DNA from 3 places in the Streptomyces sp. NPDC000134 genome. Region 3 is predicted to be linked to each of the others. Evidence: riboswitches for the same ligand, from Rfam matches in the RefSeq annotation. Region 3 holds a riboswitch; each other region holds the start of a gene.
What was found. Region 3 has a riboswitch for cobalamin ahead of ACFY32_RS23450 (energy-coupling factor ABC transporter permease). Riboswitches for the same ligand answer to the same signal wherever they lie in the genome.

Region 1 (2,251 bases), on a different contig from region 3:
CGAAGCCCACCCACAGCCGCTCGGCCCAGTCCACCTTGGTCTCGTAGCGTACGAGTTCCGCGGCGAACATCAGCGCGTGCGCGAACATCAGCGCCATCGTCGTCAGGCTCGTGGTGCGGTGCCAGCGCTCCAGTACCTGCCGGGAGGCCGGCAGCCGGGCGGGGCGCGGCCCCGACAGCAGCAGGCCGAGCATGACCGTGCCCCACGCCCACAGCAGCCCCGACCAGCCGAAAGCCTGGCTGAGCAGATACATCCAGTAGGTGTGGGCATCGTCCATGAACGGCATGACCGCGACCGTGTCCGAAGCACCCGACTCCATGCGCGTCCACAGCAACGCGAACACCAGCGCCGTGACCACCACCGCCGCGGAGGCGTCGGGCAGGGCGGAGCGCAGATCGTCGCGCAGCGCGACGCGGTCACCGGGAGGCCGTCGCCGTCCGGGCGGGACCGCCGTCCCGTCCTCGTCCGGCCTGGTGTCTGACGGCATCGGTCGCCTCCCGGGCACGGGCCACCGCGGCAGGGGTGCGCGTGTGTCGTGGGGCGACAAGTCTGACTGATGCGGCGGCGGTCCCCAGAGGTGCTAACCGGCCAGACCCGCCCGTCACGGCAGTCGCGGGCGGGACACATCTGATTCCGCCTTCCCTCCACTTTCAGGACAACCGCCGAAGCCCCTCTGTCGCAGGAACCAGAGTGGCCTTACCCTGAGGCACGCAGTCGGTTCACGCCTCCCGTCCGCACGGACGGCCGACGGCGTGGCGCAAGAGGGAACCCGGTGCGAGTCCGGGACTGTCCCGCAGCGGTGAGTGGGAACGGAAGCCGTCGATGCCACCGGGCCCGCGTGCGGGCCGGGGAAGAGACGGCCGGTAGGTGTCCGCCCTCCCGGCGGACGTGCCCACGAGTCCGAAGACCCGCCACCGTCCCCGCGTCCCGCGTGGGCTGTGCACATGACCTCGTGGTCCGGGTCGGCGATGTGGGCGGTCGTACGTCGTGTGGGTGGCCGCGCCTCCCTCCCTGTCGGTGTTCAAGGCCCGGTACGGAGGAGGACGGTGTGCGGGACCCAGCCGCTTCGGGACGGCCCTTCAGACCCCGGGCCGGCGTGCCGTCCGACGGACCGGCGCGGACGGTCCCCGGGCCCGCCGCGGGCGTCGCATGGGCACGGTCCGTCCCCGGAGCCGCCGCGGGCGCCCCGCCGGAACACGACGTGTCCCGCGGCACCGTGTCCGGTGTCTGCCACGGCACCCTGGGCGAGCTGTACCAGGGCCCGCTGCGCGCGGGCCCCGACCCCGAGATCGCGGTGGTGTCCTTCCCCGTGGACCGTCACTCCTGGGTGTACTTCACTCCGGGCGCGGCGGCCGGTCCCGCACCGCCCGCGCCGCCGCTCGGGGAGAAGTCGGCGAAGGCGGCCCGGCTCTTCCTGGACCACTACGGCCTCGCCATGCCCCCGGGCGACTGGCACACCCACTCCGAACTGCCGGTGGGCGTGGGGATGGCCAGTTCGACGGCGGACATCGTGGCGACGCTGCGCTGCCTGTTCCGCGTCTTCCGCCTGCCGTACGACCGCCACGTGGTCCTCGGCATCCTGGCGGACATCGAGCGCGCCGACAGTGTCTTCCTCGACGAGTTCGCCCTGTACCTCAGCGGCCGGCACCGGGTGGTGCGGCGACTGGGCCCGGACATCGGATTCCACACCGCCTTCGTCACCGAACCCGGCACGGTGGACACCGCCGCCGTCACCCCCCTGCTGCTGGACCACTACCGGCGCCGCGGCGACGAGTACCAGCGGTGCCTGACCGACCTGGTGAAGGGCTTCGGGTCGGGTGACCCGGCCGCCGTCGCTCGCGCCTCGACGGTCAGCGCCGCACTGTCCCAGGAGGTGCTGCCCAAGGCGACCTTCGGCAGCCTGCGGGCCCACCGTGAACGGTTCGGCGCCGACGGTGTCTTCGTCGCCCACACCGGCTGCCTGGCCGGCTACCTCTTCGCCGCCCGCCCGCCCGCCCGCGTCAAGTCCGACCTCTCCGCGTTCTTCCACTCGCTCGGCCACCAGTGCACCTTCGCCCAAGGAGGTTACGGGTGATCCACCCCCACATCGCCGACGCCCTCAAAGCCCCGGACCTCGTCCGGCTCACCGGCGGCCTGGTCCTGCTGCGGTTCGAGTCGATGAAGATCTACTCGGCCCTGGCCGCCGTCCGCCATCTGCTGGAGCAGGGCACGGTCCGTCAGGGGCAGACCCTGATCGACAGCTCCAGCGGCA
Region 2 (2,251 bases), on a different contig from region 3:
GGCCGGGTCGCTCTCCAGGAAGCGGATCTTCGCGCGGGCGGTCTCGGCCGTCTGCTCCTTGCGGGTCAGGTCGCCGAGGACGATGACGTCGGGGTCGCGGTCGGCGACGGTCTCCCAGTTGATCTGGGGCCACTCGTCGTGGGTGTCGGCGAAGACGTTGCGGGCGCCGATCGCGCGGGTGATGGCGCCGGGGGCGCCGCAGCAGCCGGCCAGGTAGGGCGAACGGGAGTCGGCGAACCAGTACATGAGGGAGACGTGCGAGGCGTCCACGCCGTCGGTGGCCTTGCGCACCCGTTCCCTCAGCCGGGCGACGAGCCGTTCGCCGCGCCGCTCGACGCCGAAGATCCGGGCGAGGTCGCGTATCTCGCCGTAGACGGTGTCGAGGGTGAGCGGTGTGCTGCGGGAGCCGTCGCCGCCGCTGCCGTTGTCCTTCCCGGCGCCGCAGTCGGACGGGGAGACGTAGGTGGGCACGCCCAGTTCCTCGAACCGCTCGCGGGTGGCGACGCCGCCGGTGCCGAGGGTGGCGACGAAGGAGGCGGTGACGAGGTCCGGCGCGGCGTCCAGGACCTTCTCGAAGGACGGGTTGTCGTCGGCCAGGCGCGGCACACCGGCGTTGGCCTTCTCCAGGCCCTTCATGACCGGGTCGGTCCAGGTGGCGGTGCCGGCCATGCGGTCGGCGAGGCCGAGGGCGAGCAGGATCTCGGTGCTGCCCTGGTTGAGGGAGACGGCCCTGCGGGGCGCCGGGGCGAGGGCGACGCGGTGGCCGCAGTTGTCGACGGCGCGCGGGTGACCGGCGTCGGCGGAGGCGCCCGCCGCGCGGGTGCCGCCGGGTGTGCCGCAGGCGGTGAGCGAGGCGGCGCAGGCGAGCAGCAGGGCGGCGGGGCGGAGAACGGGACGGAGCACGGGCATGCCTCGGGTGTCGGGGCTCGAACGCGGAGCCTGGCCTGGAGTCGACCCCCGCGCGGGGGCGCGGAGGTGCCAGCAGGTCTTCGGACTCGGGTTCGTCCGGCCGGGGCGCCTTCCCAGGACGGCTCCGTACCGGCGTCGCGCCGGCACGGTGGTGTCCCAGTGGCATCAGTGCCCCGCCCGTCCCCCTCACCGCTGCGCGTCAGCTCCGGATTCGCACCGGATTCCCTGACCACGGATGTGGCACGACTGGCTCCGGCAGCCTAGCAAGGGCCTTCCGCCGCGGAACCGGCGGGCGGGACGCGGGTGAGCCGGCGGTGTATCCGGTCGGCGTCGGCGGGGGTGCGCAGCGGCGCGACGGCCGCGCAGTGCGGCAGGGCGGTCTTGGCGAGCGCGGCCAGCAGGGCGCGGGGGCCGCTGTCGACGTAGGTGGTGAAGCCGGCCCGGCCCAGCGCCAGCAGCGCGGGGTGGAAGGGGAGGGGGTCGGTGAGGTGGGCGGCGGCCATGGCGCGCAGCCGGTCCGGGGTGTGGGCGCGCCGGCCGGCCGCGGTGGCGTGCACGGGCAGCCGGGGCGGGGCGACCGGCTGGGCCCGCAGCAGACTGCGGAAGGAGCGGCTGACCTCGTCGAGGAGGGGGTGGTGGTAGGCGGTACGGCTGACCAGCCGGGTCACCCGGTGGCCGCGGTCCAGGGCCCTGGCGCCCACCTCGCCGAGCTGGGCGTCGGGGCCGGCCAGGACCACCTGGGCGGGCGCGTTGTGCACCGCGATCCGTACCTGCGGGGTGTCGCAGGTACGGATCAGGTCGGCGGCCTGGGCGGGGGTCAGGTCGGTGGCCGCCATGCCGGCCGCGGGCAGGGCGGCGGTGGTCAGCAACCGGTCCCGGATGCGCAGCAGTTGGAGGCCCTGGCGCACGGTGAGGACACCCGCGACGGTGAGCGCCGCGAGGTCGCCGACGCTGTGCCCGAGGACCGCGTCGGCCGGGACCGGCAGATGGTCCAGGACGACGGCGGCGGTGGCGACCACGGCGGCGTACGTGGCCAGGTCGAAGGCGAGCGGGTCGGCGCGCACCAGGTCCTCGGGGGCGGGCCCGCCGGGGTCGGTCAGGACCCGGGCGGCCGACACGCCGCCGGCGCGGCCCGGCGCGTGGGTGTCCACGGCCGTCAGCACCTCGGCGACGGCGGGCACCTGGGCGAGGTGACGCAGGGCGCCGGGGAGGTAGGCGCCCTGCCCGGGACACATCAGCACGGTGCGCGGCCGGCCGGCGGCGGGGGCGGTGCCGGCGGCGGTCATGACGGGCCGTCGGATCTCATGAGGCGCTGGTGAAGGCGAGGGCGACATTGTGCCCG
Region 3 (2,251 bases):
CGTGGTGAACGCGAACAGCAGCACGCCCAGGGACGCCGCCGACGAGCGCAGCAGCAGCTCACCGGCGCGCACCGCCCCGCCGTCGGCGAGCCCGGCGAACCCGCCCGGCCCGCCGATCCGCACCAGCAGCGGCAGCGCCCCGGTCACGCAGAACCCCAGCGGCACCCGGTAGGCCCGCCACAGCTTGCGCCCCGGCACGCCCGCCGGGCCGAGCAGCACGGTCAGCGCGGCCAGCAGGACCAGTGCGGCGCCCGGCCAGGCGGGCAGCGAGATGGCGAGCAGCGTCAGGCCCAGTCCGAGGACCGCCTTGTCCACGGGGTGCCGGTGGCGCCAGCGACTGGCGTGCGCCGCCGCGTCGATGGGCAGCACTCAGTCGCCCTCGGTCCCGGGCGCGCTCCGCCGGGCCAGGGCCCGTTCCTCGCCCTGGCGGCGGCCCCGGCGCAGCCCGAAGTAGTACGCCAGCACGCCCGCGCCGAGCGCCGCCTGGGCGGCGAACAGCGCCGACTCGATCTCCCCGGACGGCGGTTCGTACAGCGGCGAGAACCACGGCTCGTAGTCCGGGTCGATCTCGGTGACCGCCGTCTCCGCCTCCGCGTCGGCCCCGGCGAACGGCTCCTTCTTGTGATCGCCCAGACCGAGCGCGAGCGGCAGCACGGCGAGGGCGGCCACCGCGAGCAGCAGCAGGAGGTTGATCCTGGTGTTCCGCTTCACCGGGCCACCGCCTCCGGATCGGCCTTCGCCGGACGCGCCGGCAGCACGCCGAGCCGGGTCAGCTCGCCGCCGCTGGACTGCGTCAGCAGCCGCATCACCAGCACCGTCAGCAGGCCCTCGCTGACGGCCAGCGGGATCTGCGTGACGGCGAAGATGGAGCCGAACTTGCCGAGCGCCCCCCAGAAGCCGCTGTGCGGGTCGGGGAAGGCCAGCGCGAGCTGCGCGCTGGTGACGCAGTACGTGGACAGGTCGGCGACGAACGCCGCGCAGAACACGGTGACCATCAGCGGCGCCTCGAAGCGGCGCAGCAGCTTGTAGACGGCGTAGCCCGCCCACGGCCCGGCGATCGCCATGGAGAAGACGTTGGCGCCGAGGGTGGTCAGCCCGCCGTGCGCGAGCAGCAGCGCCTGGAACAGCAGAGTGATGGTGCCGAGCACCGCCATGACCGGCGGCCGGAACAGGATCGCGCCCAGTCCGGTGCCGGTGGGGTGGGAGCAGCTCCCGGTCACCGAGGGCAGCTTCAGGGCGGACAGGACGAAGGTGAAGGCCCCGGAGGCGCCGAGCAGCAGGGTGCTCTCGGGATGCTCCCTGACCTCACGGCTGAGTGACCGGGCTCCGTGGACGACGAACGGCGCGGACGCGATGCCCCAGGCGATCGCGTGCGCCGGGGGCAGAAAACCCTCGGCTATGTGCATGACCGGACAGACCCTCTCCAGCACCTCGTGGATGGACGACGCGCCCTGGCCGGTCTCCTGGCTGACGGGTACCACCGCCCGTGCTCCGCCTTCCCGGGCCGCGAGGACCCAGTGGCTGCCCCTTGCGGGGCGGGAGCCGGACTTCCCGATCACAGTGGCGAGGGCCGCACCGGTTCCGCACCGGATTTCCCGTTCACCAAGGCGTGGCGACAGTAGTGCGCCCGCGGGGGTGGTGACAAGCGGGCCCCGGGGCGCCCGAGCGCCCGGCGGCCGGGGCGGCGCCGCCCAGCCGGTTCACCCGTTCGGCCCATCCCGCATGGCTGCCCGGCGCGGTCCGCGCGCACGCTCGGAGCAACCGTGTGAAAGGACGTCAGCCATGACTCAGCACGCCGCTCCCGCCCCGGGCGCCCCGGCGCCCCGGTCCCCGCGCGCCGCCGACCGGCACCGGAGCTGGGTGACCGGAGGCATCGTCTTCGCGGGCGTCCTGCTGCTGTGCAACGGCGCCCTCGCCGTCCTCCAGGGCATCGCGGCCGTGGCCGAGGACGACGTGTACGCCCGGATCGGCTCCTACGTCTACGAGATGAACCTCACCGGCTGGGGCGTCCTCCACATCGTCCTCGGCGCCCTGGCCCTGGTCATCGGGTACGGCCTGCTCAAGGACCTGGCCTGGGCGCGTTTCGCGGGCATCCTGCTGGCCTCGCTGAGCCTCGTCGCGCAGTTCCTCTTCCTGCCGTACGCGCCGGTCTGGGCCGTGGTCATGATGGCGCTGGACGTGTTCGTCATCTGGTCCCTGGCCAGCCGTCAGGAGGAGGCCGGTACCGGACTGTGACCGGTACCGGCCGGTC

Region 1: another riboswitch for cobalamin. It lies ahead of ACFY32_RS18745 (hypothetical protein); the one in region 3 lies ahead of ACFY32_RS23450 (energy-coupling factor ABC transporter permease).
Region 2: another riboswitch for cobalamin. It lies ahead of ACFY32_RS29525 (ABC transporter substrate-binding protein); the one in region 3 lies ahead of ACFY32_RS23450 (energy-coupling factor ABC transporter permease).

What each region holds. Positions count from the first base shown of each region.
Region 1 is NZ_JBIAZN010000011.1:224,580-226,830, reverse strand. Features, by position in the region: gene ACFY32_RS18750 (ferric reductase-like transmembrane domain-containing protein) at 1-487, opposite strand, end outside; cobalamin riboswitch at 760-910, shown strand; gene ACFY32_RS18745 (hypothetical protein) at 1,202-2,074, shown strand; gene ACFY32_RS18740 (cysteine synthase family protein) at 2,071-2,251, shown strand, end outside.
Region 2 is NZ_JBIAZN010000024.1:118,500-120,750, forward strand. Features, by position in the region: gene ACFY32_RS29525 (ABC transporter substrate-binding protein) at 1-909, opposite strand, end outside; cobalamin riboswitch at 963-1,175, opposite strand; gene ACFY32_RS29530 (ACP S-malonyltransferase) at 1,170-2,195, opposite strand; gene ACFY32_RS29535 (beta-ketoacyl-[acyl-carrier-protein] synthase family protein) at 2,212-2,251, opposite strand, start outside.
Region 3 is NZ_JBIAZN010000016.1:14,144-16,394, reverse strand. Features, by position in the region: gene cbiQ (cobalt ECF transporter T component CbiQ) at 1-369, opposite strand, end outside; gene ACFY32_RS23455 (energy-coupling factor ABC transporter substrate-binding protein) at 370-711, opposite strand; gene ACFY32_RS23450 (energy-coupling factor ABC transporter permease) at 708-1,406, opposite strand; cobalamin riboswitch at 1,436-1,622, opposite strand; gene ACFY32_RS23445 (hypothetical protein) at 1,783-2,235, shown strand.